DNA from 3 places in the Sporosarcina sp. FSL K6-5500 genome. Region 3 is predicted to be linked to each of the others. Evidence: riboswitches for the same ligand, from Rfam matches in the RefSeq annotation. Region 3 holds a riboswitch; each other region holds the start of a gene.
The links. Region 3 has a riboswitch for cyclic di-GMP ahead of MKX62_RS14735 (methyl-accepting chemotaxis protein). Riboswitches for the same ligand answer to the same signal wherever they lie in the genome.
Positions count from the first base shown of each region.

Region 1: it holds a riboswitch for cyclic di-GMP, as region 3 does, so the genes downstream of both, MKX62_RS19875 (response regulator) here and MKX62_RS14735 (methyl-accepting chemotaxis protein) in region 3, are expected to answer to the same signal.
Region 2: it holds a riboswitch for cyclic di-GMP, as region 3 does, so the genes downstream of both, MKX62_RS03305 (sensor histidine kinase) here and MKX62_RS14735 (methyl-accepting chemotaxis protein) in region 3, are expected to answer to the same signal.

Region 1 is NZ_JBBOTP010000001.1:4,163,396-4,173,476, forward strand. Features, by position in the region: gene MKX62_RS19855 (manganese catalase family protein) at 1,064-1,924, shown strand; gene ytzI (YtzI protein) at 2,117-2,269, shown strand; gene MKX62_RS24495 (DUF6877 family protein) at 2,400-2,555, opposite strand; gene MKX62_RS19865 (hypothetical protein) at 2,932-3,162, opposite strand; gene MKX62_RS19870 (hypothetical protein) at 3,458-3,856, shown strand; cyclic di-GMP riboswitch class I at 4,070-4,155, shown strand; gene MKX62_RS19875 (response regulator) at 4,186-4,554, shown strand; gene MKX62_RS19880 (BclA C-terminal domain-containing protein) at 5,468-5,947, shown strand; gene MKX62_RS19885 (hypothetical protein) at 6,117-6,323, opposite strand; gene MKX62_RS19890 (hypothetical protein) at 6,316-6,588, opposite strand; gene MKX62_RS19895 (RrF2 family transcriptional regulator) at 7,140-7,643, opposite strand; gene MKX62_RS19900 (carboxymuconolactone decarboxylase family protein) at 7,855-8,298, shown strand; gene MKX62_RS19905 (FMN-dependent NADH-azoreductase) at 8,463-9,098, shown strand; gene MKX62_RS19910 (YybH family protein) at 9,705-10,081, opposite strand, start outside.
Region 2 is NZ_JBBOTP010000001.1:737,302-747,382, forward strand. Features, by position in the region: gene MKX62_RS03265 (hypothetical protein) at 1-40, opposite strand, end outside; gene MKX62_RS03270 (LeoA/HP0731 family dynamin-like GTPase) at 104-877, opposite strand; gene MKX62_RS03275 (hypothetical protein) at 917-1,339, opposite strand; gene MKX62_RS03280 (class D sortase) at 1,755-2,333, opposite strand; gene MKX62_RS03285 (hypothetical protein) at 2,494-3,345, opposite strand; gene sipW (signal peptidase I SipW) at 3,379-3,990, opposite strand; gene MKX62_RS03295 (hypothetical protein) at 3,938-4,609, opposite strand; partial or broken gene MKX62_RS24395 (hypothetical protein) at 4,610-4,765, opposite strand; gene MKX62_RS03300 (CalY family protein) at 4,927-5,541, opposite strand; cyclic di-GMP riboswitch class II at 6,141-6,222, shown strand; gene MKX62_RS03305 (sensor histidine kinase) at 6,275-7,483, shown strand; gene MKX62_RS03310 (response regulator transcription factor) at 7,483-8,127, shown strand; gene MKX62_RS03315 (hypothetical protein) at 8,801-9,139, shown strand; gene MKX62_RS03320 (S-layer homology domain-containing protein) at 9,350-10,081, opposite strand, start outside.
Region 3 is NZ_JBBOTP010000001.1:3,052,932-3,063,012, forward strand. Features, by position in the region: gene ribH (6,7-dimethyl-8-ribityllumazine synthase) at 1-38, shown strand, start outside; gene MKX62_RS14685 (amino acid ABC transporter substrate-binding protein) at 287-1,126, shown strand; gene MKX62_RS14690 (amino acid ABC transporter permease) at 1,113-1,814, shown strand; gene MKX62_RS14695 (amino acid ABC transporter ATP-binding protein) at 1,850-2,584, shown strand; gene MKX62_RS14700 (ASCH domain-containing protein) at 2,712-3,059, shown strand; gene MKX62_RS14705 (hypothetical protein) at 3,068-3,511, shown strand; gene MKX62_RS14710 (RNA polymerase sigma factor) at 3,990-4,499, shown strand; gene lepB (signal peptidase I) at 4,496-5,284, shown strand; gene MKX62_RS14720 (YpdA family putative bacillithiol disulfide reductase) at 5,405-6,394, opposite strand; gene MKX62_RS14725 (hypothetical protein) at 6,638-6,823, shown strand; gene MKX62_RS14730 (S66 family peptidase) at 6,972-7,961, shown strand; cyclic di-GMP riboswitch class I at 8,523-8,608, shown strand; gene MKX62_RS14735 (methyl-accepting chemotaxis protein) at 8,719-10,081, shown strand, end outside.

The DNA of each region.
Region 1 (10,081 bases), 1.1 Mb from region 3:
TGAACCTCAGCTCCTCGATTCGCTGCTTGTCGCTGAATCTGGGCGCTAATAATAATGCGGGGTTTGAATCGGATGGTTGCTAAGCAGTTGGGTTGGGTTGGGTTGGGTTGTAACTTCGGAAATTGTTTAGTTGGCCATTGTTGCATCGAGATTACTGGTCAGGTTCAATCGGTGTATGCAGCAAGCAAGCCCACGAAAACACTTGACTGAACGTAAGAAAAGCACCCAGCAAGATGCTAAATAAACTCATAACTTTTACCTCTTGGATACATGAAAACGTTGTACCATAGCAAAATTATATCCTTTTATATAGGAATTCCCCATTATATCTTGATGAATGTGTTTATCTTGTATCATTTGAGTAACTTTTATCGACGCATCTTCTAGACTACTCGCAGATAAGTTCATAATGAAAGTTTCATTATCATTAAAATGAAGTGTTATCTGAAATTCAAGCATTTTCTCACCTCCCGCAACCGATGTTATCAGAAATATAGGTAAACTAAAAGTTAACACTCGTATGTAATTGGACTGTTGCATAGTTCTACATACAAATTATCGCACTCCCGACTTGCCTTTAAGTTTATCTTCTTTATTCTCTAAGAACAATATCTCGACGTATTTGGCATTTCTGACATTTGCATCACGATGGAGCCTTTCAGGTGTCGGATGGGACGTGCTTATCCAAGAGTACTTCTTCACCTCAAGAATCCAACGAAGAACTTCTATCCCTCTCACATTTCCAACTACGTGGATACGCTCTTGAATTATCCTTAACTTCGTTCCTATCTAATGACTTGTTGGAGATGCTTACTCCTTCGAAAAACATCTCTAATCCTTTCAGTTTGATTGATTCCCATCGACTTTTCCTACTTTGGTGCCCCATTAGCTGTTTTCGGGCAAAATAAGTGCAAAGACTAAAATCCAATAATAAAACTAAAAACAACCGTTAAGTTGAATCAGTGTCCTCATTTTTTCCGATAGACGATTATTTTGATTGTGAATAAAATTTTCATTTTGCTTGATACTACGTTAGTAAAAATATATAAATGAGGTGCTAAATGTGTATTACTACAAAGAAGAATTGATCAATCCCGTCACTCCTCCCGATAAACCCGACCCTGAAGCTGCAAAAGTAATGCAAGAAATTCTAGGTGGGCATTTTGGAGAAATGCGTACCATGATGCAGTACTTTTTCCAAAGCTCCAATTTCAGAGGTAAGGAAACACAATATCGCGACTTACTTCGTGGTGTGTTTTTGGAAGAAATCGCTCATGTTGAACTTGTCCAGAATACAATCAATCAATTGTTAAATGATTCAGGTGAATCTGCTGTACCAGGTAATGCTGGCGTCGATCAAGCACCTCTCGATGATGCCGTTAGACACGCAAATCCTCATCACTACATTATTGGTGCTCAAGCCTCTCTCCCTGTAGATGCTACTGGGAATCCTTGGAACGGTTCTTGGGTTTATAGCCATGGCAATTTGATTAGTGATATGCTCGATAACCTGGTGTTAGAATCAACCGGTGTCTTGCAAAAAACTCGAATTTACGAAATGAGTTCTAACAAAACATTTCGCGAGACATTAGCTTTCCTAATCGTGAGAGATAACGCACATCAGAATGCGTTTGCAAAAGCATTGGAAACGCTCGGCGTTGATTGGGGCAAGCTGTTCCCTGTCCCGAATTACGATATAAATAAATATCCTGAATGCAGAAAATATGTGGAGTTAGGGTATCATAATGCCCAGTTCAATTTCAGATTAGACCCAACTAGAATCGGGGAAATTTTCCAAGGACAGTCCCCTAGCAGAAATAATGGCGAACTTAAAGTTACTCCTCCACCTGCTGGATTCCCGGTTCCTTTACTGCCTGACATGCCAAATGAACATAGTCCAGGTATTCAAGACATGAATAACTAAATTCTTTCAGTCCCTATATAAGGGACTGTTTTTTTATCTCTTCGTGTAACTAACCTCATTAAATAGAACCTCACAGAACTCAGATTTATAGGATTGTTTCCAAACTGTCACCGATCCATAACTGACTAACCTATAATTAAGCAGATTTCGTAGTAAACTTACATTAGATAAAGTCAGAATGGAGACTATCAAATGACAGTTACAACATGGATTTGGATATGGATTTGTATTATTATCTTTGTTTTAGAACTCATTTTCATCTATTTCGTCGTCCATAAAAGTTATCGATATAAACATACGATTGATCCGATTGATGATCATATAGAAGAAATGAATAGAGAGTGAATCGATATAGATTAATGAATTATTTCTATGAAAATTAATTTATACATATAGAGCGGACCGGCATATGACAGTAAAAGTCCTTTCTATCATTTTGACAGCGCATCAAAAATAGTAAGTTGCTGCACCACGGTTAACACTCCCTCACAGAATGTTTGGTGCTGACGAATATACGGATCGTCCTATCGCTAGCACTCCACATCCAATCCCTGGTGCGTCGTTCAATATCTTTCAGCACCTCTAACAGTAACCGGGTTAAAAGTTTGATTATTTCTTCGTATGCGGTCATTCAGTTATCTACTTCGCTTTTTGGTCAGACTATGCGTTCCCACTTATTGCACTAGCTTGTAAATTTGAAATAAACTCCTAAAAAAAACACTTTTAGTTACAGTAACCATGGTACAATCATTCTAAAGGAGGGATATCCTTGAGATACATTCTAAGTGTTATTATTTCGATTCTTGTAATAGTTTTACTGCTTAAGCTAATAGGCGTACTGTAAACAGTCACATTATCTTTAAACTAAAAGTCAGTGGTTTTTTTCCAGGTTCTGCTTCTATATCGCTTAGGTGCCTGGGGGAAGAAATTGATTTCGTTATGATAATATCTAGTCCTCTTCTTAATTTACTGCATATAATGGGTCTCCCATTTCCTCGTACTGTGCGTTAAAGTAACGAACTGTCAGCCTGCAAAAAGCCATTTGTGGTGCTTTCAAATTCCTGTAATAAATCCCTATCTGTGTGATCCTGCGTATTAGGCGCATTCATGAATTTCATAAATGCATATTCTTTAGTCCGTAGATTCAGTTCGGCCTCGTTTAAAATTTCATCCACACTTTCCGCTACAATGACTTCGATATACATTTCTGTTGCCTTTTTATAAGGAGTTGTCTTCAAGTCGTTTTCCTCCACGTTTACCGTACCAAGCCTTAATGTTCGTTTTTATTACATTCGCAATAAAATTGTTTAATAAGTTTCCATCACATCTGCTACATATTTTGGTCGAACTGCGTACTACATTTTGATGGCTTTCACTGCATTTTCACTTTGCAAAAAAGCAAGAATCCTCAAGGAACATTGAATGTAATAAGCTAATAAAAAGCATAAAGAATATTAAGGTATAGCCAGTCATACATTTAATCAATGTTGTTGTTTGTAATAGATATCAAAGTATTACAGAGGGAGAATAGCTATGAGCGTTGAGTTTGTTTTAATGGCACCAACAGCTCTTCAAGTGTTTAAGGCAGGAGAGTCCAATCCAAAAAAAGTAAAGCGGATTGTTTATGGGCAAGCTACATCTGACGCAAATGGTATAGCCACACTTTATTTCACAGAAAACGGATTATCTAATGGTATTCCATTATTAACAACTATTGACTATGCTGTATCAAGCGTATATTCTACAAATCCTTCGATAAATGCAAGACCGAGAGTACAAATGCGAGAAAAGAATGTTGCTGCAAAATTCGTCTCTGCTAATGTCACAAATAATAGTAGTATAGTAGTACTAGGAATTAATGTATTAGGTTCAGAAAATCCAGTGAGTGGAATTCTTGTAGATTTTATGATTTTAGGTAGCTTTGATAGGTAAGAGAAAGCGACAATAATTTTGAAAAACGTGGATTAACAATGGTTGTTCGAAATTTCCGGGCATAAATCTCAAGATGACTGTGATAAAGACTGCTGATTATTTTTAATCAGTGTTCTTTTCTTTTCGGACAGCACATGTTAATAACCCACCTATTTGCCTACTACTCCTTTGTATTAGACTCTTTCATAAGATTGTTCTATCAAAGTATGTTAGTTTGTATATAGGCAAACTTATCGAAAGGTAAGGACGCAAAGCCAAGGGCCTAATACAACTATTTGTAATGGTAGCCGGTTACCAAGTGTATTGCTTTCTATCACTTGTTAAAAAGGATGAGGATCGTTTTCAATAAATCAGTAATGCTCGTAGATGATTCAAAATTCATGAGAAATCTATTAAGAAAGATTATCGTAAGTAACGGTTATTATGTCGTAGCTGAAGCTGGGAGTGGAGAAGATGCTGTGCCTCTTTATAAATCACACTTCCCGCATATCGTTTTATTGGATATCACTTTACCAAATATGAACGGTATCGCTACGCTAAAAGAAATTAAGAAAATAAACCCCAATGCTCGTGTTGTTATGTGCTCAGCCTTAGGGACTCAAGATTTAATAATTGAGGCTTTAGAAAATGGAGCCGCAGATTTTATCGTGAAGCCTTTTTTTGATGGACTTATTACCCAATTAAATAAAATCTATTGAAAAACATAGTACACTAACATAAAAGACCAAGAAATTACGGTCTTTTTTTCATCTTAAATGTACAATTCGTGTTTACTCCATCATTTCGCCCGCCCATGCATCCAACCAATTTAATAAAATCCTAACGCGATTAACAAAGTCAAAATAATGAATATCCATCCTTCAAACGAGGTCATTACTGTCGCCATAACTTCCAAGCCTCTTGCCTTTTCTCATACAACTCCCGCTGCAACAATGGCTCGTACACCACAACCTTGTAACGGGATGGCCACTCATTTAAAAACCTCGAAGTCAAATTAGCGAAAGCCTACAGTGACACATTCACTTTTCAAATTGGTGGAATATTTGGAGATTTTTTTCATTTAAACCCCTCATAAGCCTTGAGGCATAAGCATTGTTGCTACTATGAATTATTTCGTGCTAGACTAATCAGCCGTTTCGTACGTACGTTCTACAGGTGTGAAAATATGATAGTTTCAGCATCCAGGTACTAATCGACTATGCCACGCCGTTAAAGTAAAGTCCTAGGAAATCTTTTGAATTCGTGTGGTTGGGGGACATTCAGGGGGACACATTAAATGCGGACAGGCGCACGACTTATAACATAATAACAGCCACCTTCTCAATCGAGTTGGTGGCTGTTTTTATACTCACTTTTCATTTCCCAGCTTTTCAAACAAGTGGTTGACTTTATCACACATTTCTTCAGTTTCACCAGGATCAATCTCTTGTCTATTTCTTTTTTAGTAATCAACAAGGAGTTTGCCCTTCATTTCCTCTTTTGCAAGAATAGGATACTACAGATGGAGGTGAAAGAATGAATTTTAATAACCACTTCTCTAATCGTAAATGTAGTAAATGTCACATCAGTCCATGTTCTTGCAAAAATATATGTAGAGTACCAAGAGTGTTCATGGGGCCAATCAGGGCTATCGGGCAGGCTGGCTCCACTAGTACTATCGGAGCCACATGCGGGTTATGCGAATACGGGTATATTTACAATCTAACTCCTCAAACGGTACCTATAGAAGCTGATGTCTTGTTTGATTCAAATGGATTAATGACACCTGGAATTGTGCATACCCTTGGAACCTCTCAAATTATGATTAACGTTCCGGGAGACTACGAGGTTACTTTCTCTGTATCAGGTACGGAACCTAACCAATTTGCACTGTTTTTAAATGGATCGCTGGTTCCCGGAACAGTCTATGGTTCAGGTGCTGGCACTCAGCAAAACAACGGGCAGGCTATTATTGCCATAGTAGCCAACGATGTTCTTACCCTTCGAAATCATTCTTCTGCTGCAGCAGTTGGTCTTGCGTCTGTGATAGGTGGTACACAAGCTAATGTAAATGCTTCTATTGTCATTAAGATGTTGAATCCCAATGCTTAGGTAGAAATTATTCGGTATAAAACATCTTGGTTTCACTGGATTTTAATACAGGCTTCAACAATCACCTGATGCAAAACTTCTAAAAATAGAGGTGAAAAGTCGGAAGTAATTACTATCCATAGAAGAAACTCAAAAACAAATCGACCTTTCCCTATTCGGATTGGTCGTTTTAATTTACCGGTTCAATTAAACAAGTCGATGCCTCCATAAATAAACAAATGATTCTAATTTGCGCACCGACAAACTTCAACAAGTTCGCTGCACTACAAATGAATGCAATATTCAATAAATTCCTATCCGGTATTATCCCAGATACCAGATTGAAAAGGCGACCTTCTTTCGTCGAGAGGTCGCCTTTACCCTGTTTATTATTCAACACATTCCACTCCGATTATGTCCTCCACCGGCATACGGTCCCTACCGAATGGACTATCGACCGTAATCCACATCGCCTCAACATTTATTTCTTTTATGACAACCATGTAAAAAATGACTTTCCCTTTATCCCACAACTTTACGTGTACTTTGCATTCCCTTTTTTGCGCAACTTCTATTTCCATGCCAGCTGTGGACGGAAAATTTAAAGTTTCCAGTATTTCCGCTTGTATATCCTTGACTGTTTGTTCTGGATCACCCCACAACTTTTCAGTTCCAGTTAGATCAATAAATCATTCATCGTTTCTGTTGTCAAGTAATTGTTTACTATTTGTCTTCTAAACCTTGGATTTTGTGTCACTTAGAAGTAAATTTCGGTCAACAGCGTCATGTAAACCTGCATTTTTCTGTAATTTAAAAGAATCCATTTTGAAAAATTTAATCAAAATAGATTCTTTTTATTAAAGCCTGAGTTTACATAAAAATTTTTTAATTAGAAACTTAAACATCTATTAAATATACTAAAAAAGATTTAGGGCATCTTGGGATAAGTCTGTTCAAAATCCCTTTTTTACAAGCCGCTAAATGGAAACTGAAGGTTTTGAAAGAAGAAAAACAGTAAAGACTTTAAAGGGGTTCGAAAACAATGGATTTGGATTAACCGGTTGTTTGATTGGTCAAGTATGAATAATTCAGGATGAAGATAGTTTTTCAATCCTACTTATTCAGCGTGTTGTATCCAAACGATTTCACATTGAATTTGCTCCCGACTTCCCCATAATAAGTGAACCAGAAACTTCCCCATTTAAATTAACCATTAAACATTGTTGCTATTAGCAAAATATTCACGAGTATCTTTGCGCGATTGTGGGGTTAATACGCGATCAAGCTCTTCATTCAACCAAGTAAGTGACTTGTTACGAAGAATATTGCGCATACTATCTTCTGCTTCGAGCATAACTAAGTTAATCACACAGGGAGAAGCTAGAGCGCATGCTGCATAGTCTTCATCCCGGCATAGGTAGCTATTATTTTTAATATTTTTACATTGAAAAATGGGGGAAGCACCTTCAACAGCTTCAATTACATCCCAAAAAGAAATTTCCGCAGGAGACTTGGCCAGTTTATAGCCTCCTTTTACACCTGGAACAGAACTTACGATACCCGCTTTTGTTAATTTACTAAAAATCTTCGAAAGATAGGTCTCTGAAACGCCTTGAAAAGCGGAAAGTTCTTTAATCCCAATTGTATCATTAGGAGGAATATCAATTAAATATACCAAGCAATGCAATCCATATTCAACACCAATACTATACTGCATGCAAACACCTGCTTTCTACATATAAAGATTGCTACTAACCATCTTAGGTGGATTTAAAACCCTTGTCAAATATGGAAATTTTCAGCTATTATTTTTTATTGACAGCCATAAACTAAAGAGTTATATTGTGGTCATAACCTATCGTCGATTGATGTTATCGGCGATAGGTTGTAGAGGCAAGGACAAATTTAGATTCACGGAGGAGATTACTATGAAGGTTAGATTAAATCATATCAGTGCAAGCCCAGGTGCTTTGCAGGCAATGATGAAACTGGAAGGGTTTATTAAGACAAGTGGATTGGATGCTAAGCTATATGAATTCATTAAGATCAGAGCATCACAAATTAACGGGTGTGCTTATTGTATGGACATGCATACACGGGATTCAAGGAAAATGGGCGAGACGGAGCAGCGGATTTATTTACTTAACGCGTGGCGTGAAGTACCCTTTTATTCCGACAAAGAAAGAGTGGTGCTTGAGCTTACGGAAGCTGTAACCCGTATTTCAGAGCAAGGTGTGTCGCAGGATTTGTATGAAAGAGTTCGGGCACATGTGGATGAGGCAGAATATGTGGCAATCATTATGGCGATTAATACCATTAATGCATGGAATCGAATCGCCATCTCCACGGGGATGTTCCCTGAAAAGGAGTAAAGAGAAGCTTACTGAGAATAGTGAAATTTAATAAGAATAACTTTAGGATAGCTCTTACAATTGTATGTCCATTGAAGACCGAGGCCGGTCTTCATGGCTTACCTTAATGAGCATCGCTAATCAATTAAATTCAGGTCCTAGTTAACCTCAAGGAGAAATCAATCATGTCAACCGTCTTATACGTAACCGCACACCCACTAGATAAGAGTGAATCCAATAGTTTGTCTGTAGGCCACGAGTTTATCCAAGCTTACCATGGAGCAAACCCAAACGATGAAGTTATTCATCTAGATCTATATAAAATAGATATCCCGCAACTAGACACCGAAGTGTTAAGTGGTTGGGGCCAATTGAGAAGCGGCAGTTCTTTTGATCAATTGAGCGCGGGTTCTCAGGCTAAAATAGTTCGTTTGGGTGAACTGGTTGATCAATTTCTCGCTGCAGATAAAATCGTCGTCGTCAATCCAGTTTGGAATTTCTTATTCCCACCTGTATTGAAAACTTATATTGACGCCATATGTGTACCAGGAAAAACAGTTAAATATACGCCAGAAGGCTTTATTGGCTTAGCATCTGACAAAAAACTGCTTCATATTCAAGCTTCCGGCAGCGTGCTCTCCGAGGGACCAGTGGCAGGGTTCGAATTCAGCCACCGATACTTGACAGCTGTATCTAAATTCATAGGTATACCTTCAATTGATATTATTTATATCGAGGGTATGAGCGCTGCACCAGATCAAGCACTTACGATTAAAGAAAAAGCTATTCAACAAGCGATCGAACTAGCCAAAAGCTTCTAAAGTTCGTGAACTAAATAACTGAATCGGGTGTGACAATGAATCAAATATTTCCAGTATCATCGCACCATGCTGTATTTGGTTGGTTAAACAGTAACTTGAGTTTCTCATTTGCAGATTACCATGATCCTAAAACTACGAGTTTTGGACTCATGCGGGATTTGAATGGTGACTTTATATTAAGTCTTCGTGGTTTAGCGATACACCTCTATCAAAACAGGAAAGTCGTATCTATCGTTCTGAGGGGCCAGTTAGAACTCAAAAAAGCATCGTGAAATACATTTTATTTGTTTTAGCTGGGGCATGCAACTTCGGTTTATTATCTAATTTTGTAAAGAAGACTTATGAGTCTGGTTTCCATGCCGGTGATGTCGTCGGTAGCCATGTACATCATATCTAGGTGTTCACGATATTCCACTGACCTAACTAATTGATTATGCACACTCGTTTCCCATTTTTCATCAGCATACAGAACAATAGTTCCTATCACAACTGAATATCAGAAATTAATAAATTATACCAAATGATATTTGGACAAATAAAAAAGCGGCATTCCACAATCTAATCTGTGGAGGAGCCGCTTTTGCTATGGTCTTATTTAACAAAAGTCTACTTATTGATTAAGTCTGTACCATATGAGTTGTCGATTGCACAAAGCCATTCGCCTTGTGAATTTTTCTTAAACACATAGGTTGACCTTCTATCCATAGAATATTTCGTTTCATTTTTATCAGCCTCAAGTAGCGTTTGAGAAATAACTAATGCAGTATCTCCAGCTTCTAAAATAATCATTTCTCCCTGTACTGGGACAAGACTGTTATTGAAATATTTCGCGATTTTAATGAACGCTTGCTTAATTTCCTCTTTTCCTCGTGCAATCATATCTGGTTTTACTACCAGAATCGCATCATCAGTATAGTAATTCTTCAGAGTGTCAAAATCTTCCTGTTTTATTGCTTTATCACACTTCTTGATAAACTCCTTTA
Region 2 (10,081 bases), 2.3 Mb from region 3:
AACTGAAGTTACTTTTATACCTTTTGAATTTATTCGACATAGTTGCACCTCCATTTAAAACAATAAGGACCTCACTGGATGAGGTCCTTATTGAATATTAGTATTATTTGTTAATGCCATCAACCAAAGCTTTCATTGCTTTTTCAGCTTCAAGTTGAAGTCCTTTTGCTGTCATTGTAATAATTTTTTCCTGCTCCTTCACCAAGCCATCTTTCAAATCGGTAACTTTTGTGCGAAGTTCATTGATTTTCGCGTCGATTAAACCTTTAATTTCAGTAACGGTTAAACCCGTTTCCTTATCTAATTTAGTTTGAAGATCTGCTTTCGCCGCATTAATTGTATCTTCCAAGTCTTTAACAGCTTGATTAGTTACGGCTTTTACGTCCGTTTTAACTTTTTCATTCGCGGCATTTCCCGCAGCTCCTGTGTATTCCCCTAAATCATTTTTCGCATATTGAAGGGCGTCATCACCAGCTTGATTAATTAAGCCGTTAGCAAAATTTGATAAGCTATCAAATTGACCAGACAAATAAGTGTTGATATGTGCTTGTTCTTCTTTTATTGCATCAATATGTTCTCGGCTTAGTTTCTCAGTATTTTTGTTTGCTACACCTGCTTGGGCTACGCCCTTTGCATTAATACTGTTTGTAGCATCTGTTTTCAAGCCATTATATTCAACCGCCAATCCGTCAACTTTACCGCCAGCGTATGCTGCAACTTGTCCTGCTACATTTGTGGATGCCTTCCCAAATTGCCCGTCATACCAATTTTTGAGGTTTGTGCCTGCATCTGTTGCACCGAACGCTACTCCTGCACCTGTTACGAGTCCAAATACCATTGTTCCTGCGATTACTTTACCTTTTACTGTTTTGAACATTTAATTATCCCCTTTTATCATATTGGTTTGTATGAGTGCTTATTCGCTAAATACGTCTTCTACCATCTTTTCGAATTCCTGATCAATTTGTGCTTCAATGTTCTGCTTGTCCACGTAATCATTGAAGTTTACGTTTTCAAGTTTATTAACCGTAGCGTTCAGACTATTTATCGTGTCAGCCTGATACTTTTCGATGCCGGACTCCGCTTCTTTCACCTTATCGTCGCGGAAACTTGCCAATGCATAATCAATGCTTTTTTTTGAATCTCTCACAAAAACATTGACTTCTTTCAAGACCAATATCATACCGGTTGCAGTAGCTGCACCCAACTTTTCGCTTTCTTTATGGAATGCATTCTTATACCATTCGGAAAGGTTCTGTCCTGGATTGCCACTTGCATAAATGGTTCCTGCGCCCATTAAGAGAGTAAACACCAGAACAAACACCAGATTTTTTTTCATCGTTGACACCTCTTTAGTAGATTTCATACTTTTTTATGGAAATCTCCTCCAATGCTTTTTTCGGCTTGTTACCTTTTTTGTAACTACTTTTAGTATAGGAGTATTCCTGTCGGGCATCCTCACTCTAAAGAGTACTTTTCTGGTATCGTTTGTCTACTTCGGTTTTCTACTTTAGTGTAGTGTCGGTATACTTTTGTACCAGGTCGCTTCTACTTCGATGATTGGTTCTATTTTATAGAAGTAACTTTGGATATTGATTAATCGATGGGCAGTTGTAATAGATCTAGGTTCTTATCGATGTGAGAAGAAATAGCGACAGTATTCGGTGCTAAGCATGCAAAAATCCAACCAATCACGTACTTGGCTGGATTTTTTCCATACTTTTTTGAATAACGAAGTCTTGTAGGTTCTCATTTCACTCCGGTATCGCATAAACAATATACCGTTGCGGTGCATTGCCGATATACCGAAATGGATAGCATGTGGATAAAGTCAGCATTTCTTCCGGTGCTGTAGAACGGATGACTGTTGTATCATTTGCATCTACAATTTCCGTATCCACAACGGCATATGTAAAGGTACCATGCTGCATTTCCATAATGATTGTATCGCCATTTTGCAATTTGTCCAATCCAGTAAACACGGTGTCCCTGTGTCCCGATAACAGAATTTGATCTTTTTGCCCGGGATAAACGGTGCCTGTGTAGTGACCAACGCCTTGCTTTAAAGCATCGTCATCCGTCCCTTCCACAATGGGAAGCTCTTTTTGGATAATGGGAATTTGCAGGATGCCGATTGTTTGACCGTTCTGAAAAGACAGGTCGGGATGGGATGACTCAAGCTGGGGTGACTTTATTTTTTGTTGTTCCAACTCTTCCTTTGCCTGAGCTAGTGCGACTTTTTCCGACTGCTGTGCGGACTTAAGCTGCAGACTGGCGTATCCAATGAAAAATAGTCCACTCGCCAGCAAAATCACAGCCATTTTTTTCAGCAAATTGCATCACCTCCAGCTAATAAAGGATGTGTTGATTCATCTCATATTCACTTCAGTTTTGACGGAAAACAGAAAAGCTACCAAGGCATGATACGCCATGCACAGGCAGCTTTTCAAAAGTTTCTCTTTAACCAATTAGCCATTTGAGTCATTTACGTGTCTATTGAGCTATTTTCATCCTTCTGTAATGCCTGATGATCATCAACACAATTCCACCTGCCACAAGTACAGAACCAACTAACATCAAATTAAATATATTTGTTGACGTGGCAGGCAAGTTGAACCCGGCTGTTGTTGGAACGCCGCTGTCGATCTGTCCTGGTATTGTGACTTGAACCGCCGGGCTATCGCTTCCTCCCTCCCCTGGGTTATCACTTCCTCCCTCCGCAGGGTTATCGCTTCCTTCCTCCGCAGGGTTATCACTTCCTCCATTCGCAGGGCTATCGCTTCCTCCATTCGCAGGGCTATCGTTTCCTCCATTCGCAGGGTTATCGCTTCCTCCGTCCCCTGGGTTATCGCCTCCTCCATTCCCCGGGTTATCTCTTCCTTCCGCCGTAAAAGTGAAAACAAATGCCGCCCCAAGGCCTTGAAAATCATTTCCAAGGTGCTCCGGAAAACGAATAGTGATGTCCAGATTCTCCCCGCTGCCGCGTGTAAGTTTTCTTGCGGGCAGAGATTTAAATGCAGCCAATTTGCCCTGATACAATTCCTTGTCGTCGGCTTTTATTTCCAGCAGTAGCTCATTGAACAGCTTTTTTTCTCCACTGTTTTCTAACTGCATTTGGTAGGCAAAATCTTTGCTACCTAAGTTTTTGACTGTAATGGTCCGAGGTGCCCAGTCCCCAGGCTTCATATTGCTGATTTCAAATAACGTATCATTTGGTGAAATGCTGATGTCTATATCATCCTTGCCCGTGTTGTCTTCACCATCTGCTAATACGCTCGTCATAGGAAAGAAACAGATTCCGCTAATCAATAGAAGAACCGGAAACAGTCGAAACAGTTTGCTCATGATAATGCCTCCTTACATATCTTAGCGATTGATTCAGGAAGAACCTTCTCCGGCATCTTCCCCCACTATATTCACCTTTTTTTTCGGAGCCAATTCGATTTCTCCAAGTGCTCTCCAAATCGTAAACCCCGAGTAGATAAGCAGCAGGAATCCGGGTATTAATAGCAAAAGCGCACCGTTCTTCGACTGGGTAAAGTTAATGAAGTACCCTACGTAAGGCACTGTAAAACCGGTGTACTCTGCTACCACATTGTCAGACAGAACTGGATTCATGTCCTCTGCATTGTTGTTGTCGCCTTTTGTCCGGTAAAGTACGGAGTCGCCACTTTTGACCACCTCAGTAATCCTGTGTGTGATCAAAATATTTTCTGCTTCCTGAAATGTGATGACGTCGCCTTTTTTAAAATTAGTTTTATCTTCAGCCGGTTTCACAGCAATGATCGAGCCTGTTAGGATTCCCGGCTCCATGGATCCCGACAGAACAGTTTTTAGTTGGTAACCGAAAAGTTGTGGCTCGCCGCCTGAGATTTTCGTGAAGACCACTACGGAAGCGACACTAATCAGCAGAACCATCAATATGCCTGAGACGATGCTACTTATCCTCTTCATTCGTTTCTTCTTTTTCATTAACTTCTTCTCTCTCATTTGTATCACCTTCTACTTTCTTTGTATTATTTTCTGGTTTTACGACAGCGTTCACTTCAGCTTCATTCTTTGTTTCAGAGTTATTTTCTGGAGCCTTACTTTCTATAGAATCCTTTTCTTCCGGTTTCTTTTCAGTAGATTCATCAACAGATCCATCCTTGCCGTCCGGCTGTTTTTTACCGTCATCTTCAGGCTTCTGCTGCTCGTTCTCTTTGTTAGCATCCGAATCTGCTTTATCATCTTCACCTTCTGTGGCCTTATCCTTTTCAATTTCTTCCTTAGATTCATCATCTATATTCTTGCAGTCGGTCTTTATTTTCTCGCTTGAAACAGCATCCTGTTCGTTTTCTCCAACAGACTTATCATCTTCGCGCTTGCAGTCGACATCGCTTGGTGCAGCATCCTGTTCTTCTTTTTCCTTAGTCTTATCATCTTTGTCTAGGCAGTCGACTTCGGTTTCCTCACCCGATACCGTGTCCTTATCGTTTTCTTCCTTAGGCTTATTATCTATGTTCTCGCGGTCGATCTTGATTTCCTCGCCCGTTACAGCATCCTTTTCAATTTCCTCACCGCATTGATTCGTAAGTACAACCGGAACTTCCCATTCGGCAGTGATCATCTGGGAGACTTCCGACTGGCTACTGAGATATGCGGATGTGTCAGACGAAATATAACTAATGCTAAAGATGACTAAATAGCATATGAGTGCCAATTTTAAAGTCAGAAATGGACCTTGATGCTTTTTCCTACGTTTGCGCCTTCGGCTGGTTTTCAACCTGATCCCGCCTTTCGATTTTTTACCACTGGATTTTTCTTACGTATATTCCTCAAAACATAAAATCGAGTTATATGTTGAGAAATATATATAAGGAAGAGCATTGGTTGATTGATGAAATAAAAGGAAGGAGGAGAAGTGCTCTCCTCCCGGGATATATGTTATTTCTTTTCCCCTTTTGTCTGCTGTGCATCAAATGTCCATTTAAGCTCTAAAGAATCACCTTGGAATTCGTTTTGATCTTTGTCGTTCTCGACAAATTCGAATTGTACGGACAGCGTGTCAGAATTGCCGGCTTTTAAACCGCCTTTTTCTTCAAGGTATGGGACAAAGACTTTATTTGCAACGGCATCTGGTGTCATACCCTGTAACTCAGCAAGAGTTGTTTGGTAAACCACGTTGTCCAGTCCAGTCCACGGTCCCGTGATTGATTTATCGTGGTTCCACATGAAGTTAACTCGGATATGACTTCCAAAGTTTTCTACATTATCACCATTTTTGTCTGTTACTGTATACTCTGTCTTAAGTAATACCTTGGATATGTCGAGTGTGCCGTCATTTTTCAATGTAAAATCACGATTCATCCAGTCGCCAGGCTTAATGTTTTTTACATCGATAATTGTTTCAGGTTTTAGCGATAAATCCAGTGTACCGGCAGCGAATGTATTCGTGCTTGTTTCCACGTCGTTGAAATAAGCATATGTTCCCCCGCCGATCATACTTACAGCCAATGCTCCAGTTGCGATACCCATTGCAAGCTTTTGTTTAATACCCATTTTTAATTTCCTCCAATTAGTTTGTATTTTTTCGCTTTTATTGAATGCTTGTTCTTTTGTTCTTCCCTGCGACTTGGAAGAAATTATTTTCTTCTTCGATCTAAGGTATGAGTTCATTTTCACCTGATAAAGTAGCCTTGATTGCATGCACCATTTTCATAGTTTGGCAGCTGTTGTGATCGTTGACACCCCTTTAGTAGGTGTCATACTTTTTCATGGAAATCTCCTCCAATGCTTTTTTCGGCTCGTTACCATTTTTGTAACTACTTTTAGTATAGGAGTATTCCTGGCGGGCATCCTCACTCTAAAGAGTGATTTTCTGATATCGTTTGTCTACTTCGATTTTCTACTTTAGTGTAGGGTCGGTGCACTTTTGTACCAGTTCACTTCTACTTCTGTTAATGAATAGCTAACTCGGAAGTAATAGCTCTATCTTATAGAAGTAACCTTTAATATTGATTTACTGATAGGTAACAAGTAACTGAAAAGTCTTAATTCGCTAAAATACAAGTTAATAACAAAAAAAAAGAACCTCTTCAACCGCAGGAGATGACGTCATATTCAATGTAATTTGGTTATACTGAACTATATAAAAGAATATAATTTACGGAAACTGTGAAATACATCCTCTATATGGGCACCTTGGATGTATGGAGTTATTGGTGCAACCGACCTAATTACACTTGGACATTATGTTCAAGTTGATTGGGTTTTTATTATGAAATGAGAGGGTGTGACAAAAATCAGAAAGATTCTAGCTGATATATTAGAAGGATACACTCAGAAAGCTGCTGCTTTGGATTTGGTACAAGCATGCACTACTAATAAACCAATCGAAACGAATGATACCTATCTAGATACATTGAAGCACGGTATATCGCTGTACCACCTAATGGATAATTCAAGCCCTCAAATTATAATGAATGAAATAATAGCAGCTATCATCAAGCTTACACATAGTGATGAAGCATTCTTTTGGTTAACGGATGTAAATCATCAAAATAGCTACCTAGCATCTTCTACGAGTAATCCCCATATTGAAACTGGCCTAAAAAAAGAATGGAATACTATACGTCTGGAGAATGAACTGTTTGTCAGTAAAATTAACGAGGATTGGTACGGGATGAAAGTCATTAGAACCTCCACTACTATCGGCGTTATCGGCGTTAAGATTTCCGATTCAAGTGAGGCTAGAGAAACATTACTCTTCAATCGCCCTTTTGAGTTTTTAGCCGAACTTAGTGAAATAATGCTCGAAAGAATTCATACAGATTCAATGAAGGAGCAAATGATTGTAAGTAAGGAACAAAATCGTATCTCCAATGAAATCCACGACAGTGTTTCGCAAAGATTGGTCGGTATTGTTTATTCTCTGCATAGTTTACAAACAAAAAGTAAAAGTATGACAAGTACTGAGTTGAATGATGAATATCAATTTCTTTCACAATCTGCCAACACTACATTAAAGGAACTACGGTTGGCTATTTACGGTCTCAACTCGACAAAGAATGGTGAAAAGCCTTTTCTAGTCCAGCTGAAGAATTATTTGGACGAGTACGCACGGTTAAGTGATATACAGATTGATTGTCAAATAACGGGTGATGAAGCTTTACTATCCAGCGAATTAAAACAAGCACTCTATAGAATTATTTGTGAAGCTTGCGGAAATGCCGTTCGCCATGGTCAGTCCACGGCTATTGAACTCAGATTATCTATACTGGACGAGAAAACTGTATTGGAAATTCATGATAATGGAATCGGAATTAATTCGCACATATCCGATGGCCAGCATGAAAAAGGTATCGGTCTCTTCAATATGAGACGTCTTGTAAGTACTTTTGCAGGAACGTTTTTGATAAGTGGATTACACGGGATAGGGACAGAAATACAAATCGAAATTCCAACCGCAAAAATACTTGAGAAGGTCCAGGTGATTGGCTAATGCAAATTGTTATTGTCGACGATCATCCATTAGTAAGAAAAGGATTAACATCTATCCTTACTATAGATGGAGCAATTGAAATCCTAGGTGAAGCAGCAAATAGAAATGACGCGCTAACTCTATTCCATGACACTACACCTGATTTGGCGATAGTGGATCTTCGCTTGGGAAATGAATCCGGTTTGGAATTAATTACAGAAGCAAAACAACAAGGAATAACCTGTAAATTTGTTGTGCTAACTTCATCGACGGAAGAGCACGACTTTAAACAGGCAAAAGAAATAGGAGTCGATGGCTATATATTAAAAGAGGCATTACCTGAAGAACTGATCCATGCCCTCGGAGTTATCGGCAGAGGTAGAAAGTATTATGATCCAGGGGTGTTTGATTTGGTGATAAAATCGAAGGAAAGCCCTTTTGAAAATGATAGGCATATCGAACAGCTAACACCGAAGGAAAAGGAGATATTACTCGAACTCGGGATGGGCCATTCAAATAAACAAATTTCACAGGCTTTATATATTACAGAGTTTACTGTAAAAAAACATGTCAGTCAGGTATTAGCAAAGTTAGATCTTGCCGATCGAACAAACGCGGCATTGTATGCCAATGCTAAGGGCTTGGTGGCGTATAGCGTGAATTGAATAGGTGTCTAGTGCTAAAAGCTCCCACGATTAGTAACCTCGTGGGAGCTTTTCTGTTGAATAAGTTTCTAGTAATCCGCTTTTCCACTCGAATAGAGACTGACGAGAGAGATATGATTGGTTGATGCTGTAACTTTATGCTCGATTGGCTATGGATATAATCGGAGAATATCCGATATGCTCGGTCGGCCAATGGATATAATCGTAGAATATCCGGTATGCTCGATTAGCCCATGGATATGATCGGAGAATATCCGGTATGCTCGATTAGCCCATGGATATGATCGGAGAATATCCGGTATGCTCGATTAGCCCATGGATATGATCGGAGAATATCCGGTATGCTCGATTAGCCCATGGATATGATCGGAGAATATCCGGTATGCTCGATTAGCCCATGGATATGATCGGAGAATATCCGGTATGCTCGATTAGCCCATGGATATGATCGGAGGACAACCGATATGCTCGGACGGCCAATAGATATGTTCGGTTATACAACTTTATGCTCGGTCGCCCAAATATATGCTCGGTCATGCCGCATTCAACTTGTTTCCTGTTATTTTTCCACAGGCCAAACTACCGAACAAACACAGATTGGTTGGTTGGTGTTGAATAGGATGCCTTGCACTCCTCTATAATTGAGTCAACACTACTATTAGGGGGAACACTAGTGGACACTAACAAGATTACGATGATGGATGCTTACATGATTGAAACGCTTCGTGGCAACGGCGTATCAGATGATGAAATCATTACCAAAATTGCGCAGAAAGATATCGGCTTTTGGGAGAACGTGAAACCTGCTTACGATTTCAATGAACTTATTAAACTTTATGATCAAGATCCGCAAAAGTTCTTATCTATACTTTCAAATGGATATACTGTGAAATTCATCACAATGAACGGGTTGCATAACTTATTGAAAATGAAATTCGATAAAATCAAGGACCACGATTATCAACTTACGGATAGCGGCATCTCACACCTAAAAATTGAGCAACGAATATAGCTTGTATTGAAACAGATGTTATCTAAAAACTGGGTTATTCACGAACTATCTGAGCAAAATAGCGACCAACCGACTAAAGATATCAGTATTCTACTTGTGTGAGACACCAATCTGCACGTTTCATCATAGTTACCGCTTTTCGAATTGATAATAAAAAGTGCCTTCAGACTTTCAAACTGAAGGCACTTCACTATCAAAATATGACGAAATCTATTTCACCTTAATTACATTACCGAATATCGCATTAATCCCTTGGTGATTTTGGACGGGTGAATTATTATCGTGAATGAGTTTGACTGATAAATTACCTAAAGTGTTTAAATTCACTGGAATTGAATTCGTTACATTTGAAGAATAGTTTCCAGTATATAAATAGATGTCATCTGTATCATAGTTCCCGTTGCCGTTATTATCCAAATAATAGATACTTTGATTTGATCCACTAACCGTGGCCACCGAAGCATTGATACCTGTAACAAATACATTTGGATTTGCATTAGAATTGTAGACAGGAACAACTGAAGCAATTACATTTTTGTTTAAATGCTTACCATCCAGCATAATTTCTAAATCGTTCACATCCAAATTCCGAACAGCTTCATTAAAACTAAGCACTAATGAGGTACCATAAGCGTCAATATAAGCCTGGCTCAATTCCGGACCATATTGGTAACCGCCATATAGATAAATACTTTCCACTGCAGCTGATGCAATTGCGTTGTCTGCATTGTCCCGAATGCTATTGATGGAGAATAGCGCTTGTTTACTTGCTGGAATTCCAGTAGATGGGATATGGATTGTGACAGTAACAGTTGTCGCTTTATCTACCGCCCCTGTAAAATCAGTTGTCACAAAAGAACCCCATGGTAATGGGCTATTGTCCCATGTATAGTTATTCATTTCTTGCAAAGAGATCAAGTTTACGCCACTATCAAAATCTGT
Region 3 (10,081 bases):
CAGCGATTGAGATGGCGAATTTGTTGAAACAGATATAATCGTTGATAAATAGAAGGCACAGTTTTCGGTTATCCGGAAACTGTGCCTTTTTTAATATTTCAACACCCGCGTACATGTTAGTTAAGGAAATGTAGTAGTAGAGTGAATAATGTGGTTAGTTTTAGGGATTCCGAGGTATAAAGAATAAAGGAAAGGTTTTTTGAGGAAACTATTTTTTGACGAAGTGCATACAATGTTGTATGATGCTAATAACCAAGTAAGTTAATATGAATTAAGGAGAATGGGTATGAAGAAATTTAGTTTACGCGTAATTCTACTATTTACAGCAATCATATTACTTGCTGCATGCGGAAACGCTAATAAAGGAAATACAAGTGGTAGTGAAGAGTCTAAAGGAAACAGTGATTCAGGAAAGAAAACGGAAGATTTACTTGTGAAAATACAGGATGAAGGCAAGTTAACAATCGGGACAGAAGGAACATATCCACCATTTACATTCCATGATGAGAAAGGGGAACTTACAGGTTTTGACGTTGAAATCGCAAGAGAAATAGCGAAACGACTCGGGGTAGAGCCTGTATTTCTAGAAACGCAATGGGATGCGATTTTCGCAGGGCTTGACTCTAAACGGTTCGATATGATTGCAAACCAAGTAGGGATTCGTGAGGACCGTATTGAGAAATATGACTTTTCGGAACCGTACATTTCATCATCTGCAGTCCTCATTACAAATACTAGTAATAAAGATGTGACAAGCTTTGAAGATATTAAAGGGTTAAAGTCTGCGCAGTCATTAACGAGTAACTATGCAGACACTGCAAGATCTTACGAGGCTGAAATTGTGGGTGTTGAAGGATTTAACCAAGCTATTGAGCTCATCAATTCCAAACGTGTAGATGTAACGATAAATGATAATTTATCTTACTTAGACTTTATGAAGCATAAACCAGATGCACCTGTCCAAATTGTGGCGACAGCAGATGACGTTTCACAAAGTGGTTTAATGTTTAGAAAAGGTAATGAAACACTTGTTAACGAAGTAAATAAAGCACTAAATGCAATGATTGAAGACGGAACATACTTAAAAATATCCGAGAAATGGTTTGGTGAAGATGTCCTTAACTAATATTTTAGCTAACCCAGAGAAAGTACAAAGACTTCTAGATATTGCCCTAACATCCCTTTGGCCATTGCTGGAGGGAGCTCTTTACTATACGCTTCCTTTAACGTTTCTTTCTTTTTTCTTTGGAATTATTCTTGCAGTATTAACTGCGTTAGGAAGAATATCAACAAGCAAGCCGCTACAAATTATCGCAAGAATTTATGTATCTGCAATTCGTGGAACGCCTTTACTCGTACAACTATTTATTTTGTTTTTCGGATTGCCAACGGTCGGAATAGTTATAGATCCATTTCCAGCCGCCGTCTTCGGATTTTCATTGAATGTAGGGGCGTATGCTTCAGAAGTAATTCGCGCAGCAATACAATCGATACCGAAGGGACAGTGGGAGGCAGCACATACGATTGGCATGAACTATACTCAAACGCTTAGGCGAATCATTCTACCGCAAGCAACGAGAGTATCTATCCCGCCTTTATCGAATACATTTATTAGTCTTGTGAAAGATACATCGCTGGCATCGCTTATTTTAGTGACAGAAATGTTTAGAAGGGCTCAAGAAATCGCTTCTGCAAACTATGAGTTTTTATTACTTTATACTGAAGCAGCGATTATCTACTGGCTCATTTGTTTTATCCTTTCCTTAATTCAAGACAGAATTGAACATCGGCTGGATCGATATGTGGCTAAGTGATAAGTTGAAAAAACAACTGTTAGAAGGTGCAAACTATGATTTCAATAAAAGGCTTGTATAAAAAGTTCGGGGACCTTGAAGTGTTAAAGGGAATTGATTTGGAAGTGAATAAAGGGGAAGTCGTAGTTGTCATAGGTCCATCAGGCTCTGGTAAAACGACACTGCTTAGATGTTTGAATATACTGGAAGTCCCGACAGCCGGGACTATAACCCTTGATGGCCACGAAGCAGACTTTTCTAAACGTGTAGCAAAAAAAGAAATTGACTATTTTAGAAGTGAAACAGGTATGGTGTTTCAGAATTATAATTTGTTTCCTCATAAGACTGCTCTTGAAAATGTGATGGAAGGGCCAGTCATCGTAAAAAAAGAAGCTAAAGATGTAGCACGGAAAAAAGCTGAGAACTTGTTAAATAAGGTTGGATTAGGTGATAAGTTCGACTTCTATCCTTTTCAACTATCAGGGGGGCAGCAGCAGCGGGTAGGGATTGCAAGGGCGTTGGCATTGGAACCAAAAGTAATGCTGTTTGATGAGCCTACATCTGCGCTAGATCCTGAATTAGTCGGTGAAGTGCTGCAGGTCATGAAAGATCTTGCCAATGAAGGAATGACCATGGTTGTCGTTACACACGAAATGCGTTTTGCACAAGACGCAGCCGACGAAGTTATTTTTATAGATAATGGAAAAGTAGTTGAGCGAAATAAACCGAGCGAACTATTTACAAATCCAAAAGAAGAACGAACCCGACAGTTTTTGAACTTAATTTCATAACTAAAATATACGAAAAGATAGCCGATACGCTTGGTTATCTTTTTTGTCTCAGATCGAGAACCTCGCTAAAATTGTTAACAATAGTTATGATAGAGGAGATGTTATTTTATGAAATGAGGCGATTTACATGAGTGAACAATCAAATGTAGTACTACCTAAAAAAACGTGTACGATTGAAAAGCTAGTTACGATACCCAAAGATGTTAAAAAAGTGCTGAATGGCGAAAAGACAGCTACTCGCCGTAATGGTGTTTATGCAGATCTTGGTGAAATTATGGTACTCGACGGTAAAGAGTTTAAAGTAGATACAATTTATTCACAGACGCTCGGCGAAATGACGGACGAACATGCACAACAAGAAGGTTACACAACGATGGAAGAATACAAACAATCTATTCTCGCGATGCATGATAAAATGCCATGGTTACCGGCGATGAGTGTTTGGGTGCATGAATATAGCCCAGTAGAGAAATGATGTTCTGAATGAATTCAGGAATCTATGGCGCGATTGTCTTTTTGCATGTTATCAGTGCTGTCCTTGCCATAGGTCCATTATTTCTATTGATGCCGATTATTAAGCGAGTGCGTGGCGTTGAAACGGACATTGAGCAAGTCTACTTGTCTATTATCAATGTCATCATTCGCTTGGTCATGCATGCAGGACATGTTCTCGTCTACACGGGTGTCCTTCTATTGGTATTTGGACCTTGGCCATGGTATACGTCATGGGTAATCATGACGCTTGCTGTTTTGCTATTATCTGGAGTTTTCCTAGCAAGAGGATTTACGGTTGTGCTACGAAGATTTAAGAATCCAGATGCTGATAAAAATAAGATACTTGATCGTTTAAATGGTACTTCATGGCTCTATATCGGCCTTATGCTAATCATGCTCTGGCTCATGGTTCAAAAACCGATGCTTTGGTAGATAACCCGCGATACATAGGAAAAGACGTGCATCTAACTGGTGCATGTCTTTTTTGATATTTAATTCTACAAGCATTTTGCCATAGCTTATGGCAATTGATGAAACTGTCATGGCAAGTACACGAACTGTCATAGCAATTGATGAAGCTGTAATGGCAAGTACACGAACTGTCATGGCAATCATTAAAACTGTCAGTGAAAGCCTGAACTGTCATGGCAATCGATGAAACTGTAATGGCAACCAATTAAAACTGTCAGTGTAAGCTTGGACTGTCATGGCAATCGATGAAACTGTAATGGTAAGTACGCGAACTGTCATGGCAACCATTAAAACTGTCAGTGTAAGCTTGAACTGTCATAGCAATCGTCAAAACTGTTGGGATGAGTCAACCTATAACCACTTGTAAGTAAAGCAGGCACATTATTTCATATTTCCGACTCCTTTTTGAAAGTAGTTCGTCTAGTAAGGGTGAGGGGCAGTGGAGAAAAGTCTAGAACAGCTTTATGTAGAATATAGTGATCGCATTTATCGATATATCTTTTTACAAGTCCGTCAGAAGGAGTTGGCGGAAGATCTGACCCAAGAAACTTTTTATAGAGCGTTCAAAAATATTCATTCGTTTAATAAACAAGCTAGTATGTTGACATGGCTATTGAAGATAGCTAGAAATGCTACGTATGATCATTTCAGGCGGAAAAGGATCATTCGATTTTTCAGTCTTGATAAAGATCTGAATGTGGATACAAGCAATCTTTCGCTGGAAGATGAATTACTGAAAAAGGATATGACTGTAAGGTTGTCCAATGCGCTAGCTAGTTTGAAGCCAACCTATCGTGACGTCCTTATTTTACGGAAAATCAACGAAAGCTCGATCAAAGAAACAGCATATATCTTAGGGTGGACTGAGACAAAGGTGAAATCAACAATGGTGCGGGCATTTGCTGCGCTGAAAAAAGAAATGTACAGAATGGAGGGGGAGAACGGATGAATGACTTCGATGAATTTGATGGTGAGTTTAACGAGTTGAAGGATGTTGATAGATTAGAAACTGATCGAATGATTAGCTTGGAGAAAGTCATTGCTAAAAGTGGAAAAAAGAAATTTAACATGCTCCCACTAATTTTTTCTAGCTTTGCCATCTTTGCTGTTGGACTATTTTTAATGATGACGATTAAAGAGTATACATCTGAAGTTGAAAGTCAGAAAACAATCATTGATGATCAATCCGTCCCTGAAATTCCGATGGTCGAAGTAGAGTCAAATATGATCACTGTAGAATACGGAATAGATAATATGGACAAAGGAAATCACGATTATGAAACAATAGGTACTGGAAAAAGAATTGTAGTAGAGCCAAGAGTCTCTGGCTTTCAACGCGGGGACGTTATTTATTTTGCAACACCGAAGTATTCAAATGGAAATCCAAATTTAAATCTAGCAGGGAATTATATATCAAGAGTTGTGGGCTTACCAGGAGAGAGAATTGAAATTAGAGAGGGTCAGCTATATATTGATGAAATGAAACTAGAGTCTTTTTATTCATTTCCAACCGTAAGAGGAATGAATAAGGAAAAGTATTTTGAAACAGTCGATTCTCAAAATTCCTCTATGACTGAAGAAGATTTTGAAGAAAGCATGGAAGCCATTTTAGTACCAGAAGGCACAGTATTTGTGCTGGGGGACCAGTGGTGGAGAAGTATAGACAGCCGTCACTTCGGACCTTTATCATTAAGCCAAGTGGAAGGGAAAGTAATAGGATATGGAATTGAATAATAAAATAATATGCCTGATAGCCTATTATTTAGGGGATCATAAATAGTTTAAATTTAAATCGTCTGTAATTGAAAAAAGCTCACCAAGTCACATTCATTGTGATTTGGTGAGCTTTTAACATCATAAGTTACTTTGAACATAGGACAGACGTTGTGCAATTTCATTTGCAATTTTCATGCCATGAAAGCGTCCGTCTTCAATGTAAACACGATTTGTAATGCCACCCGTTACAACGCCAGAAAGAAAAACGTTCTTGACATTTGATTCATATGTCTCTTGATTAAAGGAAGGAACTAATGAAGAGAGGTCAGTTTGAATTCCAATGCTTTGAAGCAGAGAGATATTGGGTTGATAACCGATGAGGGAAAATACATAGTCATTTTGAAGTGTAACTGTTCCGTCAGAAGAGTTTATGCGAATGGTTGATTCATCGATAGCAGCAATACTGGAATTGGGATGAAAATCAATTTTTCCTTTTTTAAGAAGGTTACGCATATCTAATAACAACGATGGTTTAATGCCTTCTAAGACAGTTTCTCCACGATGGATAAGTGTAACCTTGGCCCCATTACGATAAAGATCAATAGCAGCTTCAATTGCTGAATTTTTACCACCCACAACTGTAACATGTTGTCCATAATAGAGGTGACCTTCTTTATAGTAATGTGATACCTTCGCTAGATTATCTCCGTCTACACCTAGTTGTCTTGGCGTATCGAAAATTCCTGTTGCAATAACAATCATCTTCGCTTCGTAAGGAATGGTGTTGCCATTACGATCTTCTGCGTGGACAGTAAAGGATGCTGCATTCTTTGAAATAGAATTAACCTTTTGATAGCACTTAATATTAATTTCTTGTCTCTCAGTTACAAGACGATAATATTTTAATAGTTCAGTTCGATTTGGACGGACATCTTGAGATAGGAATGGAATGTTGCCGATTTCTAAGCGGTCAGAAGTACTATAGAAAGTCATGTGTAATGGACAGTTGACAATGGAATTGACAATCGCCTCTTTTTCAATAATCACATAAGAAAGTCCTTTTTCTTGTAGAGCAAGACCCGTTGATAAGCCACACGGACCACCGCCAATAATAACAACATCATACATACAATAAATATCCTCCTTAAAGTTTTACATAAACAATGGTTAAAAGCATTAATTTTTTAGGAATGTTGCATGCATGAATAATGCAACAATGCTGTATAAGCCTTGCCCGTTAGTATGCTCAGACGAGTGGGAAGAAATACTTAATTAATTGTATATAACTTGTTTTACGCACTGGAAAAGGAGTTAATATATTTTGCTAGCGAACTATCCTATAAGACCTTGCCTCATTTAGACATACCGAGCATGAAAGGTTTGCATGATTTAGGTGATACAGCAAGACTTCTATACGATTTTCATGCAATAACTGGACAATGGGAAGAAAGCAAAGCACAAAACGAGAAAAATCACCTTGATTTAGCAAAGGAATTAAAAAACAGTGGAAGCTATGATTATATAGTGAATCGGATGTTAGGAAATGGATTATTCTGAAATTTAATAGAAACTATTAAATAGATGGAGTATAATAACAAGTATTCGTGATTATAAGTCAAGATTAAAGTTGTATACTTCACTATTAAATTGAAAATTCTTAAGTTTTTTGGGCTATCTAAATTATGAAAAAAGGGGATAATTAATGATGAAACGATTAGAAAAGGGAGATACAATCGGTATATTCACACCATCTTCACCCGCAACTGTTACTGCGTTGCAACGGTTTGAACGTGCAAAAGCATTTTTAGAATCAAAAGGGTTTGTTATTGTAGAAGGTAGATTGACAGGACAGTCTGATGTTTATCGTTCTGGTTCACCTAAAGCACGCGCAGATGAACTAAATGAGCTATTAAGAAATCCGAATATAAAGATGATTATGTCCACAATTGGTGGCACGAACTCTAATAGCATGCTGCCATATATTGATTATGAAGCATTTAAGCAAAATCCAAAGCTAGTCGTTGGTTATTCTGATGCAACGGCTGTTTTACTCGCCCTTTATGCAAAAACAGGTATCTCAACATATTATGGACCTGCTTTAATACCTTCGTTCGGTGAATTTGAACCACTAGTAAATGATACTTATCAATATTTCGAACAATATTTTATGAAAGAGACAGAGCTACCTTATGAAGTGCCAATGTCTCCATTTTGGTCTGATGAGCCTGTGAACTGGTTAGAAAAAACGACAGAGAAAACGCTTTTTAATAATAAGTGGGTGACTGGACATAGTGGTGTTGCAGAAGGACGATTAATAGGTGGCAATGTGAATTCGATGTATGGATTTATTGGCTCTTCTTATTTCCCTACAATTAAACAAGGCGATATTTTATTAATTGAGGATTGTATGAAAAATGCCTCAATTGTTGAGAAGAATTTTGCAATGCTAAAAGTGCAAGGTTTTTTTGATAAAGTTGCTGGTATTATTTTAGGTAAACATGAACAGTATGATGATTTAGGTACTGGCAAGCAGCCATTGGACTTACTGATAGAGCAATTAGATGGGATGGATATTCCCATTTTAGCTGAGTTCGATACGTGCCACACCCATCCAATGCATCCATTAGCTATTGGCAAACAAGTGAAGTTAGATACAGGTGCCAAAAAAGTATTTTGCACGGAAAAATGGTTGTGAAATTTTCAGTATCTGAAACTTTTGTTTAACAGAAATAGAAATAATTTTTGACGATAAGCAATAACAACAAATTGATTATTGAAATGTTGAATTATGTAATTTGTTGTTTATTGCACCAAATGGACAGGTTAGTGGAAAAAAGTAAAAATGCTCAATAGTAAAAGGGCAAGATAGATCTGATGAAACAGGATAAACAAATAGATAGGTCGAGCAAGCTATTCGCATTTTTATATAGCGTTTTCATAGCAGCACCTTTCTATAGCATATCAGGCATTGCTTCTTACCTGGAAGAATAAAGGTTGAAGTTGCCAGAAATGAGAATACTTTTGATATTGAAATTTCCAGCAATGCTATCCTTGGAAAGAATTTGATGTAACAATTTAAAACAGCGGAAAATAAATATGGTCGGGGGAGTAAAGGCACTATTTTTCTTTTTTAACCAATGACTATATACTAGTTTGGGTGTTTTGAAAGCAGGACATTAAGCGGTGTCACTATACTACTCTATGAATCTTTTGGTACTTCATATTGCCATCTATTAGACTATGTGGTATATTTTTTGATAGTTATAGGCAAACCTATTGAAAAGTAGGGACGCAAAGCTACAGGTCTAAAGTAATTATTACTATGACGGCTGAGCTGCTCAAGAAACGCTAGATAATAGTCTAGTTTTTTTATTTGCCTATTTCATTGTGAAATGGGCCTTTTTTTATGTGTAAAGAAAGATACAAAAATTGAAGAGGAGGAAATAATTATTATGCGTTTTTTTAAAAACATGTCATTAAAGTATAAGCTTTTACTTACAGTTTCTATTATTGTTTTAGCACTTTTTACTGTTCTAACGACACAAAGTATTTCTCAATTGAACGGCCAGTTAGAAAATGACCTAGAACAAGAGTTAAAAAGTGTTGGCTTATTGACAGCCATGAACCTAGATTCCAAAGATATAGATGGTCTATTGAAAGTTCAAGGGGAAGACGATCCTGAATTTTTGAAAATGCAAAGTACCTTGGATGGCATAAGGGAAGAACAGGGAATCATGTTTTGGAGTTATATATGGGAGATGGAGGATAATGGTGTCACTCCTATCGGCTATACGGAAAATTTGAATGAAGCGTATGAAGCGGGGGAATTGTTTACTGATCTTGCTCCTGTCCATGTAGATACTGCTAAGCTCGCAATTAAAAATGATCAATCAGAGGTAACAAGCATCTTTGAGGACTCATTCGGATCATGGCGAACAGTTTTCAGCCCTCTTAAAGATGAAAGCGGAAATACAATTGCAGTGTTAGGAATTGATTACTCTGCGGATTATATTGATACCATCATTAAAAAAAGTGTTACAAAACAGATTATTATTGCAGTAATCGGAATTTCAATCTTATTAGTATTGCTGTATTTTACAATTGATCGGCTTCTATTACCACTTAAAAAAGTGGTCATTGTTGCAGACCAAGTGGCAAATGGAGAATTGAACGATGTGGATCTCCAGATTACAAATGATGAAGTTGGACAACTTTCACAATCGATAAAAACAATGGTTTCAAATTTGCAACATGTCATATTAAACATTAGAAATACATCTGATCACGTTGCATCATCAGCCAATCAGCTAACTATGAATGCGACAGAATCGTATATTAGTTCAACAAACGTTTCGAAAGAAATGAAGAATATCGCTCAAAATGCTGAAACTTCTTTGGTGATGACTGAAGAAACAGCAGCTGCAATGGAAGAAACAGCAGGTGGCATACAACAAATCGCTGATTCAGCCAATACGGCTTCTGAATCGTCTCTGACAGCCTCAATTGCTGCTGAACAAGGAAATAAGGTTGTCCAACAGGTGATTGATCAAATGCAATTAATTAATACATCTGTAGAACAAATAGAGGAAACTATTAATGGTTTACATGCTAATTCTAATAAGATTAGCGACATTGTGAACATTATTACTGCTATAGCAGAGCAAACAAATTTGTTAGCACTAAACGCTGCTATTGAAGCAGCCAGAGCTGGTGAGCATGGTAAAGGATTTGCTGTCGTTGCAGATGAAGTAAGGCGTTTAGCTGAACAATCATCTCAGTCGGCTAAAGAGATTTTCCAACTAATTCATATGATTC